DNA from 3 places in the Paenibacillus sp. FSL P4-0081 genome. Region 3 is predicted to be linked to each of the others. Evidence: riboswitches for the same ligand, from Rfam matches in the RefSeq annotation. Region 3 holds a riboswitch; each other region holds the start of a gene.
The links. Region 3 has a riboswitch for thiamine pyrophosphate ahead of P40081_RS02360 (ABC transporter substrate-binding protein). Riboswitches for the same ligand answer to the same signal wherever they lie in the genome.
Positions count from the first base shown of each region.

Region 1: it holds a riboswitch for thiamine pyrophosphate, as region 3 does, so the genes downstream of both, P40081_RS10990 (thiamine phosphate synthase) here and P40081_RS02360 (ABC transporter substrate-binding protein) in region 3, are expected to answer to the same signal.
Region 2: it holds a riboswitch for thiamine pyrophosphate, as region 3 does, so the genes downstream of both, thiC (phosphomethylpyrimidine synthase ThiC) here and P40081_RS02360 (ABC transporter substrate-binding protein) in region 3, are expected to answer to the same signal.

Region 1 is NZ_CP009280.1:2,612,403-2,616,565, reverse strand. Features, by position in the region: gene thiH (2-iminoacetate synthase ThiH) at 1-510, opposite strand, end outside; gene P40081_RS11000 (thiazole synthase) at 542-1,306, opposite strand; gene thiS (sulfur carrier protein ThiS) at 1,410-1,613, opposite strand; gene P40081_RS10990 (thiamine phosphate synthase) at 1,620-2,309, opposite strand; TPP riboswitch at 2,384-2,486, opposite strand; gene P40081_RS10985 (SDR family oxidoreductase) at 2,681-3,553, opposite strand; gene P40081_RS10980 (NUDIX hydrolase) at 3,762-4,163, shown strand, end outside.
Region 2 is NZ_CP009280.1:160,230-164,392, reverse strand. Features, by position in the region: gene P40081_RS36070 (class I SAM-dependent methyltransferase) at 1-126, opposite strand, end outside; gene thiC (phosphomethylpyrimidine synthase ThiC) at 291-1,985, opposite strand; TPP riboswitch at 2,155-2,261, opposite strand; gene trxB (thioredoxin-disulfide reductase) at 2,334-3,287, opposite strand; gene P40081_RS00795 (tetratricopeptide repeat protein) at 3,433-4,163, opposite strand, start outside.
Region 3 is NZ_CP009280.1:530,433-534,595, reverse strand. Features, by position in the region: gene P40081_RS02365 (hypothetical protein) at 1-1,248, shown strand, start outside; TPP riboswitch at 1,321-1,431, shown strand; gene P40081_RS02360 (ABC transporter substrate-binding protein) at 1,563-2,648, shown strand; gene P40081_RS02355 (thiamine-binding protein) at 2,702-2,995, shown strand; gene P40081_RS02350 (ABC transporter permease) at 2,992-3,753, shown strand; gene P40081_RS02345 (ABC transporter ATP-binding protein) at 3,843-4,163, shown strand, end outside.

The sequences.
Region 1 (4,163 bases), 2.1 Mb from region 3:
TCTGAGGTCAGCGTATTCTTCGGTAGTGAGCGGATTCACTTCAATGCTGACTGAAGAGAAATAGCCGCGGAGCACCTCCACGCAGTCTTTCAGATAACTGACCGGACTTTCATTCCGGGATTCTCCGGTCAGAATCAGAATGTGGCGCAGCCCTGTGGCTGCGATTGTTTCCGCTTCCCGCCGGACCTCCTCCAGTGTCAGTTTTTTGCGCGGAAAATCATAGATAGAGCTAAAGCTGCAGTAGGTACAATGGTTGACGCAGAAATCAGCCAGATACATCGGTGTAAACAGCTGCATCACATGACCGAATTGCGTACGTGTCAATCTATGCGCCTTCTGCGCCATCTCTTCGAGGTAAGGCTCCGCTGCCGGTGACAGCAAAGCCATCAGCCCGTCCTCGTCCAGCCGCTCCAGACGAAGCGCCCGCTTCACATCAAGCGCAGTATACTGCTTCCATGCCCCCTCGTAGGGAAGCTTGTCCAGCCGTGTCAGCCTATCATAAAAGCTCATGTCCTTCCCCCCTCTTCATAAACAGCATCAGTCATGCCAGAAATCCGGTCAGCGGCGAAGAAGCTGCGGCTGTCTCTTCCACCGGCCCCAGCCCGGCCAGATAGGCCTTCCGCCCCGCCGACACCGCTTCGCGGAATGCCTCCGCCATCAGCTGCGGGTCCCGGGCGGTGGCAATTGCCGTATTCAGCAGCACAGCGGCTGCGCCCATTTCCATCGCCTCAGCAGCCTCGGAGGGTCTGCCAATACCGGCATCCACGATGATGGGCAGACCCGTTTCTGATATCAGAATCCGGATCAGCTCCTTGGTCTGCAGCCCGCGGTTAGAGCCGATTGGCGCTCCCAGCGGCATGACGGCTGCAGCTCCGGCCGCCTTCAGCCGGAGTGCGGCTGACAGATCAGGACTCATGTAGGGCAGAACTACGAAACCCTCCGCAGCTAGGATTTCCGTGGCTCGGATCGTCTCGGTATTATCAGGCAGCAGATATTTCTGATCATTGATAACCTCAATCTTCACCCAGTCTCCCAGCCCCGCTGACCTTGCCAGCCGGGCAATGCGTACCGCTTCCTCTGCGGTGCGCGCACCGGAGGTATTGGGCAACAGCGTCATGTGGGAAGGAATATGGCTGATAATATTGTCCTTGCTCTCCGGATCTACCCGGCGCAGGGCAACCGTAATGACCTGTGAACCCGAGCGGGCGATCACTTCGGGAATAAGAGTATTGCGGCTGTATTTTCCGGTCCCGATGAACAGTCTGCTCGTTAAAGTAACTCCTCCAATAATCAAAGGATCCTGCATCATATCGCCTCCTGTGATAAGTCGTTGCCTTTATCTTAATTGCGTATTGGCGTATTGGCGTATTGGCATTCTTGCATCTGCCGCACGCACAGTTACCAGTTACCTAGCCTCCGCCGACAAAATGAACCAGCTCAACTCGGTCACCTTCATTCAGCAATGTATCTTCATAAACCTCTCTGCCGGCAAGCTCACCATTCAGCTCCACAATAACCAGCTTCCCGGTCCACTCAGGCCGGGCCAGAAGATCAGCCAGCGTCCGGCAGCTCTCTTCATACCATCCTCTGCGTCCGTTAACGGTCAAATTCATTCCAGTTCACCTCCTTTGCCCGGTATGGGGGTCATTCAGGACTTCAGCATATGCTGCAGCCTGAACGGATGATCTGTAAGCCTCAGCGGCGCCAGCAGGATCCGTCGCTCCGCATATCCCGGACATTACGGCTATTCCGGCAGCCCCCTTCGACAGAACGATTCCGGTATTGCCCGGTGTGATGCCTCCGATAGCAATCAGCGGTATACTGCTGGAGCGGACAGCCACTTCCAGCTGCTCCAGGCCCCGTTCCCGCTGTCCGGGCTTGCAGGCCGTGGGAAATACATGTCCATACAGACAAAAGTCCGCTCCCTGCTGTCCGGCGCGTGCCGCTTCCTCCGGGGAATGCACCGACCTGCCCAGCCGCAGGCCCGGGGCAATACCGCTCGCCTTGGCAGGCGGCAGGCTGTGCCAGGCCAATTGGACGCCGGCTGCCCCTGCTGCCAGAGCCACATCAATCCGGTCATTAATAACCAGCTTTGAGGGCGGAACCCCCGCTTGCAGCAACCGCTCTGCGGCAGCCAGAAGCTCAAGTGCGGACAGGGCTTTTTCCCGGAGATGGATATAATCCACCATGGTATGTACAGCAGCAGCCAGTCCGGCAAACTGCTCCGGATTCAGCCTCCCGTCCGAGATCAAATGGATTTCTTTCAGCACCTTCACCTTCCCTTCTATACGGCATTCCTGAAAATACAAAAAGACCGCCCCCTGTATCAGGAAGCAGTCCGGAATATAAGCAGGAATACCGGGTAATCCGTTACCCCCGCTGCATTATTCATTCTCCACTTCCCTACGCTGGTATAAACCAGATCAGGTTCAAAGGGTCCGAACAGATATGTCCGTCTCAGCCTTGCGGCACCCCTAGTGATCGTTCATATTCTATTGTTCTTGCAGTTTGTATATTAGCATATTATTCCTGTAAGAGCTATTCTTTAATAGATTCAATTATTAAGTCCAGCGGGTTTAAGCGGCAAAAAAGCCAGCCTTCCGGCTGACTTTTCATCTGTTGAACGTTTGATTCTTTAAACCAGTATAAACTTATCCGGCTTACAAAGCAGTGCCAATGGTCAGCCGTTAACGATCTCGCCGCCGTTAACATGCATGACCTGACCGCTCACATAAGAGGAATCGTCGGAGGCCAGATATACATAAGCCGGTGCCAGCTCTTCAGGCTGTCCCGGACGCTTCATCGGCTGGGTGCCGCCGAATTCACTGACCTTCTTCGCGTCAAACGTAGACGGAATCAGCGGCGTCCAGATCGGTCCCGGTGCTACCGCGTTCACGCGGATGCCTTTGTCTGCGAGATTCATCGACAGGGAGCGGGTGAAGCTGAGAATTGCTCCTTTGGTGGACGAATAGTCCAGCAGCTGCGGGCTGCCGCGGTACGCCGTGATAGACGTAGTGTTGATGATCGTGGAGCCTTTTTTGAGATGGGGCATCGCTGCCTTGGTCAGATAGAACATGGAGAATATATTCGTCCGGAACGTCCGCTCCAGCTGCTCGGCGGTAATGTCCTCAATGGTCTCCTGCGGATGCTGCTCTGCCGCATTGTTAATCAGGATGTCCAGCTTGCCGAGTCCCTCAATGGTTTTATTAATCAGATCCTGACAGAAGGCCTCAACCCCGATATCACCGGAGATCAGAATACACTTCCGCCCCTCCTGCTCCACCTGGCGCTTGGTTTCTTCCGCATCTTCATGCTCATTCAGATAGGATATCACTACATCTGCGCCTTCTTTGGCAAAATGAACGGCAACCGCACGACCGATTCCGCTGTCCCCTCCGGTAATGAGTGCGGCCTTGCCCAGCAGCTTGCCTGCTGCCTTGTAAGCTGAGGTTTCAAACTCCGGAAGCGGGTTCATCTCGCTTTCAATTCCGGGCTGCTGGTCCTGTACCTGCGGAGGCAGGGTTTTGACGGGTTGTTTGCTGGTGTCTGGCATAATCCATTCTCCTTTCGCTGTACCGTTATACTGTTTTTACTAATCATGTTAGGTTGGCTAAAAGTCTGGTGTTTATGCATCATACTTGCCTAGCAAAAATCGCTTTACGTTATTTTACTTACCACATAGGGAAGCCGGCCAAACAGAAAATCTTGAGTCCAACGCGTTCCCGCTCCATTTTAGAGCCTGCAGAAGGAGAGTTATCCTCATGTCCAAAAAATCAAAAAGCATCATCGTTGCCGTCAAAGGTGTCATCCTGTATCAGGGCAGAATCCTCATCGTCAAGCGGGCTGCCGCCGATTCTGCAGGTGCCGGAAGCTGGGAATGTGCCGGAGGCAAAATCGAATTCGGTGAAAGCCTGGAGGCTGCACTGGAAAGAGAAATTCTTGAGGAAACCGGACTGGCGGTTACGACAGAACGTATCCTTTATGCGGTGACCCTGCTCACTGACCCTGCTAGACAGGTAGTGATTATCACCTATTTATGCCGCGCAGCCCGTGGCGAAATCCAGCTCTCGGAAGAGCATACCGATTACCGCTGGTGCACCGTGAGCGAAATGAACGCCCTGCTGCCGCCGCAGATTATCGCTGACTTTCAGGAGCACGGCATT
Region 2 (4,163 bases), 370 kb from region 3:
AGTCAGAGAGGCTTCTTGTACAATCTGCTCAATCAGGGCGAATGGATAACTGGGTCTATACCTATCATAGTATTCAGCCGCTTCATTGAAACGTTCGCTTTCCTTGAGCCAGTCTTTGTTCCTCATTCGATTCACTCCCTATACTTGGATAATGCTATTTACGCCAACGGTTGTGCATGGTTTCACATAATAGGGAGAAGAATCTTGTGCTATTCGCGCATAAGAAAAGCTGCCCTCACGCCTTTTACAGCATGGGACAGCAGGGAAATAGCTATAGGAGACTTGCCTTTTTACAGCGACCTGCTCAATCTGTAGGAATTACGGATATCATGCGAAATCCGCATGCTGCAGAATTTAGGACCGCACATAGAGCAGAAATGAGCTTGCTTCGCCCCCTCCGCAGGAAGCGTCTCATCATGATACTCCAGCGCCCTTTCCGGGTCCAGAGAGAGATGGAACTGGTCTCGCCAGCGAAACTCGAACCGTGCCTTGGACAGCGCATTATCCCTGTCCTGTGCACCCGGATGCCCCTTGGCGAGGTCTGCGGCATGTGCAGCGATCTTGTAGGTAATGACTCCCTCGCGCACGTCATTCTTGTTAGGCAGACCTAAATGCTCCTTGGGTGTAACGTAACACAGCATAGCCGTCCCGAGCCAGCCGATCATCGCCGCCCCGATGGCTGAAGTGATATGATCATAACCGGGTGCAATATCGGTAGTGAGCGGACCCAGGGTGTAAAAAGGGGCTTCCCGGCAAATCTCGAGCTGCTTGTCCATATTCTCCTTAATCTTGTGCATCGGCACATGCCCCGGGCCCTCAACCATTACCTGAACATCGTGCTTCCAGGCCAGCGCTGTCAGCTCTCCCAGTGTCTCCAGCTCAGCGAATTGAGCTTCGTCATTGGCATCTGCAATAGAACCCGGACGAAGTCCGTCCCCCAGAGAGAAGGCCACATCATACGTCTTCATAATCTCACATATAGCTTCGAAGTGTGTGTACAGAAAGTTCTCCTGCTGATGGGCAAGGCACCAAGCGGCCATAATCGAGCCGCCCCGTGATACGATTCCCGTCATTCTTCCGGCAGTCAGCGGAATATAGCGCTGTAGCACCCCGGCATGAATGGTAAAGTAATCGACCCCCTGCTCCGCCTGCTCAATCAGCGTGTCGCGATAGAGCTCCCAGGTTAAATCCTCGGCTATGCCGTTCACCTTTTCGAGCGCCTGGTATAAGGGCACCGTGCCGACAGGCACAGGAGAATTGCGTATAATCCATTCACGGGTGGTATGAATCTTGGAGCCGGTGGAGAGGTCCATGATGGTGTCGGCCCCCCAGCGGGTTGCCCACCGCATCTTCTCCACTTCCTCTTCAATAGAAGAAGACACCGCAGAATTTCCGATGTTCGCATTGATCTTAACCAGGAAGTTACGGCCAATAATCATCGGCTCGCTCTCGGGATGATTGATGTTTGCCGGAATAATGGCCCGTCCGGCGGCCACCTCATCCCTTACGAATTCCGGCCGGGTATTCTCGCGGATCGCGATATACTCCATTTCCGAAGTAATGATCCCTTGCCGCGCATAATGCAGCTGGGTAACATTGTTGCCCGCATGTGCCCGCAGGGGACTCCGCTGCAGCCCTGGATAAGCCTCTGCGGGCGGCCCGCCCCTGCGGATTCCATTATCCTGCGGCTGCACAGCTCTTCCGGTGTATTCCTCCGAATCGCCACGCTCCGCAATCCAGCATAAACGGTGCGGCGGCAGCCCCCTCCGAATGTCAGCCTCTTGCGCAGCATCGGTGTAAATTCCGCTTGTGTCATAGACACGCAGCGGTTCGTTCTCCTCTTCCCCGGCAACGCCCTCGGTTCTGCTGAGGCTGATCTCCCGCATCGGAACCTGAATATCCGGGCGCGAGCCCTCTACATACACTTTGCGGCTTGCAGGAAATCGGGAAAGGTCCACCTCTTCGTTCTTCATCATTTCTGGCATTCTAATCTCCTCCTCTTCGCTCTATGAGCCAATCAGATAAGATTTCACGCAGCAGACTGAGCCGAAGAATCATGTATAGCACAAGGCATCTGAATTCTTGCAAGTCAAAAAGCCGCTCCACCTGGAGCGGCTTTATCAAAGGAACAGCCCAATAAGACTGTATTCAAAAAAAGGTCCGACTCCACTTTCCTACGCTGGTATGATCCAGATCAGGTTCAAGGGTCCGGAAATTCACTTTTCCCGTCTCAGCCTATTCAGGCTCCCCTAGTGGGTATCTTATCTAATTAAATACATTCTACTGGTATAGGATTTTTTTGTAAACCCGTAAATAACAAGAACCTTCTCCGGTTATTTATCGAGCGATTCGCTCCAGTCATGCACCATCGTGCCTTCCAGGAACTTCTCGGCATCCATGGCGGCCATACAGCCGGTTCCGGCTGCCGATATGGCTTGACGGTAACGCGTATCCTGCACGTCGCCGCAAGCGAATACGCCGGGAATATTCGTCTCTGTGGTGCCCGGGTTAACCACTATATAGCCATTGGCATCGGTGTTAATCTGCCCGCCTAAGAAAGCGGTATTCGGTGTATGTCCGATAGCGACAAATACACCATCCGCTTCCACCAGCTCGGTAAGTCCCGTCTCATTGTTAAGGACGGTGATGCCCTTAACTCCGGTATCGCCGACGGTTACCTCAAGCGGCGTGCGGTTCAGTGCCCATGACACCTTGCTGTTGTCGCGTGCGCGGTCCTGCATGATCTTCGAAGCACGCAGCTCCGGACGGCGGTGCACCAGCGTTACGCTGGAAGCAAAGCGGGTCAGGAAGCTGGCTTCCTCCATCGCGGAATCGCCGCCGCCGACCACGACAATTTTTTTGTTACGGAAAAAGAATCCGTCACAGGTCGCACAGGTGCTGACCCCGCGTCCTACATTCTCCTGCTCGCCCGGGATACCCAGGTATCTGGCGGAGGCGCCGGTCGAAATAATGACCGACTCCGCTTCCAGTACACCCATTCCGTCTACAGTCACCTTGAACGGACGCTGTGAGAAGTCAACCGACTCCACCCAGCCATTCTTGAATTCAGCGCCGAAGCGTTCGGCCTGCTTACGCATGTTGTCCATCAGATCAGGACCCAGAATTCCTTCAGGGAAGCCTGGAAAGTTCTCCACTTCTGTCGTCGTTGTCAGCTGTCCTCCCGGCTGCAAGCCTTCAATTACGAGCGGGCTCAGGTTCGCGCGCGCCAGATAAATCGCGGCAGTCAGCCCGGCCGGGCCTGTTCCGATTACAATCGTTTTGTACATTACATTGGCCTCCTTACAAGTAGGTTTGTATTTACAAGTGGAAACGGCTTTATCGTCCTTTTATTAAGACGGTACCGTTTCAGCGAGAAATATAAGGATAAGTTATCGTGAGAAACGTATAGATTCTTATATTTGAAAAAAGGGTTCAAATATTGTTGGTGGACGGCGACAAGCCGTCCGTTCCCGGCAGCATGCCCTGGGTATCGCATTCACTGTCGATCCGCCGTGCATAGCGGCTTACCATGGAGACCGAGACGCCGTAACGCTGTGCCGCCTCGCGGAAGGTGACCGGACGCCCGTGCAGCCTGGCAGTCAGATACTCCAGTGCCGCACACCAGCCGCCGTCATTGCGGAATAACGGTACATCCGGATACAGGCTGCCGATGAACTGCTTCCAGATAAACTCTGCATCCTTCTTCTGCACAGCATCATATCTCCGGTCCATCATGGCCACCGTATGATCGATAATCCGCTGCCAGTCTTCCTTCCATTCAGCCGGGCCCTTGGGGCTGGAAGCCGCTTGCAACGGCTCTTCCTCAGGAGCTGCAGCTTCTTCCAGATTCTCTCCAATCAGCCGCTGCAGGCTGAACAGCGCCGCCTCCTGCAGCCGGTCCTCCTGGAGCGGCTGATGCTCCAGAACTCCGCGCAGTACCTCGGACATCTCCTCATCCTCAATCCAGCGCAGGGCTTCGGTCACCTGGAGCTTCGTGGAGGAATCGCCGTAGCGCAGCGCCCAGAAGAACGAGGCGCGCAGCAGCGGATTGTTCCGTACTTCTTCGGTGAACTTGCCTGTATTCCCCTTCCACTGCTTAAGCTGCTCCTGGAAAGGCAATTGGTAATTATAGCTGACAGCAGGCATAGGTCTGTCTTCTCCCC
Region 3 (4,163 bases):
CGGATCAAGAGCCGTACCCTCGACCTTATTCAGACTGAACCGGCGCCTGAACTGCCTGCTGCTGTCCGCAAGCCGCGGCGGCGGGCAGCTATTGGAGCGGCGGCGGCCGCGATCCTTATGGCCGCAGGCCTGCTGGCGTTCTCCCCTGACGTCCAGGCAGGTCTAAAGCAAGCCCTTAGCTTCCTGCCCGGCTTCGGTACGGTTCTGGAGAGCAGCCCGGGCAGTCAGCTTTATGTTCTGGAGAAGCCCTACACTGCTTCCATAGGCAAGGGAAAGCTGACAGTCAATGCCGTACTTCTGCAGGAGAACAGCGGGACCATTACGCTGCGTGGACAGCAGACTCCCGTCATTACTGAATTTCAGGCAGACATTGGAGGGGACCGTTATACCTTTACTTCCAATATGCGGTCTTCTGCATCCGGAGACTGGTATGCAAGCTACAGTGCTGCACTTCCCGGAAATTTGGAGCTTGAAACCGCTGAACCGGTTACTCTGTATATCAATGCAGCAGCAGTCGGGCCACTGGTGCTTCAAGCACCGGTGACCGCCGATGATCTGCAGCATTTAGGCGCAAGCGATGTGCACCAGGATGTGCGGATTACGGCTTTTCCGGTTCGTCTGGATGACGGACTTGTCCGCGTTGAATTAGTTCCGGCCCTTTCAGATTCGTTCTCTGCCGTCCATTCTTATTCATTGGAGCCGCTGGTATCCTGGAATGGCCTGTATGTCGAGAATGCAGAGGGAGTCAAAGCAAAGGTTGAACCTCCTTCAACCATGGTCTACCCGTCGGAGTTCTCGTTCCGGGAATTGGCATCAGCTGAAGAACAGTCTTACAGGGTCGTCATCCCTTACATCGAAATAGCGGAACGAAAGGCACTCTCCCGGGAGGTCGTTCTGCCGCTGCCCGCCAGCGGGGAGAGTGCGCCCCTTCATATTACCGCTGAAATTGCCGGTTTCCCGGTAGAATTCACCCGCATTGAACGCAGCAGCGAAACGGCTGTCAGTGTAGATGTGGATGTGAAATTTGACCCGGGAGCGGCAAAGTCACTGACGCATTTCTTCATCCGCTATCCGGGTTCTGGGGACAAATATTCATACGGCTGGCAGGATACCGAGACATTCCCAAGAATCTTGAAGACTCTTCTTCTGGATGCAGAGCCCGGCGCGGATACGCTGCGTTTTAGAATGTCGGAGCCTCTATTCCTGCTCAAAGGCCCCTGGATTCTGCCGCTAAAGCTTGAAGATTAGGACGGGGAGACTGGACAACCGCAAGAGCGGCGTCTATAATACACCGTAAGAACATAGCAATACCCGTGAACTTCATAGAACCAGGGGTGCTGGAATTGGCCGGCTGAGATTGTATCCCACAAGATACTGACCCTTATACCTGATCTGGATAATGCCAGCGTAGGAATCTTCATTCAACCCCGAGCCCCTTCATGGGCCTGAAGTTGAACTCACCTTGCGCAAGTAACTGGCGTCCCGGTCTCCGGGGCGCTTTTTGGTATGGGTTACTCTGAATTTTGGAAGACTAGGGATTGCTGGAAGGAGAGAGAAGAGAAATGGGAGTCAAAAAAGTATTACCGCTGCTGCTCAGCTCTATGCTTGTGCTCGTGATGGCCGGATGCGGCAACGGGAACGTCAACCCGGGCAGCAATGCCGGAGGCAGCACACCTGCCGCCGGGAACAGCACCGCTGCACCTGAAGCAACCGCAGCCGCCAGTACCACCGACGCGCCTAAAGAATTGACCCCGGTTAAGATTGCGCTGGACTGGACGCCGAACACGAATCACACCGGCCTGTATACCGCCAAGGAGCTGGGATATTACGCGGAGGAAGGTCTTGACGTGGAGATCGTGCAGCCGGGTGCTGCCGGATCTGACACCATGGTTACTTCCGGTGAAGCCCAGTTTGGCATCAGTGCACAGGAGGCGCTCACCCTGGCCCGCCTGCAGGATGTGCCGCTCGTCTCCATCGCCGCTATCATTCAGCATAATACCTCCGGCTTTGCCGCTCCGAAGGACCGCAACATTAAGACGCCGAAAGACTTCGAAGGCAAAACCTACGGAGGCTGGGGCTCTCCAGCGGAAGAAGCAGCTATGAAAGCCATCATGGACCCCGATGGCGGAGACGTCTCCAAAGTGAAATTGGTGAATATCGGCGAAGCTGACTTCTTCACTGCGGTGAAACGCGATATCGACTTTGCCTGGATCTTCTACGCCTGGACCGGGATCGAAGCCGAGCTGCGCGGCGAGCCGCTGGATATGCTGTACCTGAAGGATTATGCGCCGCAGCTGGATTACTACACACCGGTGCTGACCACCAGTGAGAAGGAAATCGCCGAGCATCCGGAAGTGGTGAAGGCTTTCCTCAAAGCTACGTCGAAAGGTTACCAATACGCGATCGACCATCCGGAAGAAGCGGCCACGGTCCTGTCTGATGCCGTGCCTGATCTTGATCCCGAGCTGGTGCTGGCCAGCCAGAAATGGCTCAGCCCGAAATACAAGGACGATGCCGCCCGCTGGGGTGAGCAGAAGCTAGAAATCTGGCAGAATTATGCCGAGTGGATGTACGGCCTGAAGCTGCTGGACAAACCGCTCGATGCCGCAAGTACATTTACGAATGAATTTTTGCCGGAAGGCCCATAAACACCGGTTGGAATAGTAATGACACTAACTCACATGAGAGGAATGAATAATAAATGGCTAATACACTGCTTAGCATTCAGGTAATTCCCAAGGCTCCAAACAATGAGGATTCGATCCCTTACGTGGACACTGCGATTGAGGTAATTCAGAAGTCGGGGGTTAAACACCAGGTGAATCCGCTTGATACCACCATGGAAGGCGAGCTCACGGAGCTGCTGGAAGTTGTACGTCAGATGCATGAGGCACTGATTGCCTCCGGCAGCCCGAGCGTGATCTCCCAGATCAAGATCGCCCATAATCCCAGCGGCATCAGCATGGACAAGCTGACGGAGAAATACCGGCCGTGAGAAGCACCTGGAGACAAATCTGGCCGCCCCTTGTGGCGGTCATCTTTTTTCTGGGCGCATGGCAAATTGCGGTATCGGTGTTCCATATCCCGGCCTGGCAGCTGCCCAGCCCGTCCGATATCGCGCGTGAATCACGCGGCAATGCCTCCGGGATCTGGGCGCATACGGCCGCAACGCTGCGGCTGACCCTGATCGGCTTCCCGGTCGGCACCGGCATCGGCCTCATTGTGGCTCTGCTGCTCCATCTGCTGCCCTGGCTTAAGCGAGCGCTCTACCCGCTGCTGATCCTCAGCCAGAATGTGCCCTCCATTGCCCTTGGACCGCTGCTGATTATCTGGTTCGGCTTCGGCCTGCTGCCCAAAATCGTCCTGATCACCCTCGTCTGCTTCTTCCCGGTTGCCGTAGCGGCCATGGGCGGGCTGGCGCAAAGCGACAGGGTAATGTTGAACTATATGAAAATGGCCGGTGCAAGCAACTGGCAGATCTTCACCAAGCTGGAGCTACCCGGCTCCCTGCCCTCCCTGTTCTCAGGGCTCAAAATCTCCGCGACCTATGCCGTCATGGGCGCAGTGGTTGCCGAGTGGATTGGCGCGGACAAAGGGATCGGCTATTATATGCTGCTGCAGAAGGCCTCTTACCGCACGGACCGGATGTTCGTGGCCATTGTCATTATTGTGCTGCTGAGTCTGGTGCTGTTTGCACTGATTGCCTTGCTGGAGAAATGGCTCGTGCGCTGGAAACCGCGCAAGGAAGCTTAACACGCACAGGGTAACAATACACGCTATACTGAGCACGTTTGAGATAAAGCCTTAAGTACAAAAATTCTATATAGAAGGAGCTGACCGAAGTGTCTCCACTCACGAATACTGTACAGCTCAAGAAGGACGTCCCCGGCAGCAGCCTTGACGAGCCCAGAAGCGCACCGCCTGCACTTGAAGTCAGCAGCGTCTCCAAATCGTTCACGCACCGCCGCCGGGAGACGCCTGTGCTGGATCAGGTGTCGCTGACGGTAGAGCCGCAGGAATTCGTCTCGATTGTCGGTCCTTCCGGCTGCGGCAAAAGCACCCTGTTCCACATTATCGGCGGCCTGACGCTGCCGGACGCCGGAACCGTCAGCATGGACGGCATCCCGGTTACCGGGCAGCGCGGCAAGATCAGCTATATGCCG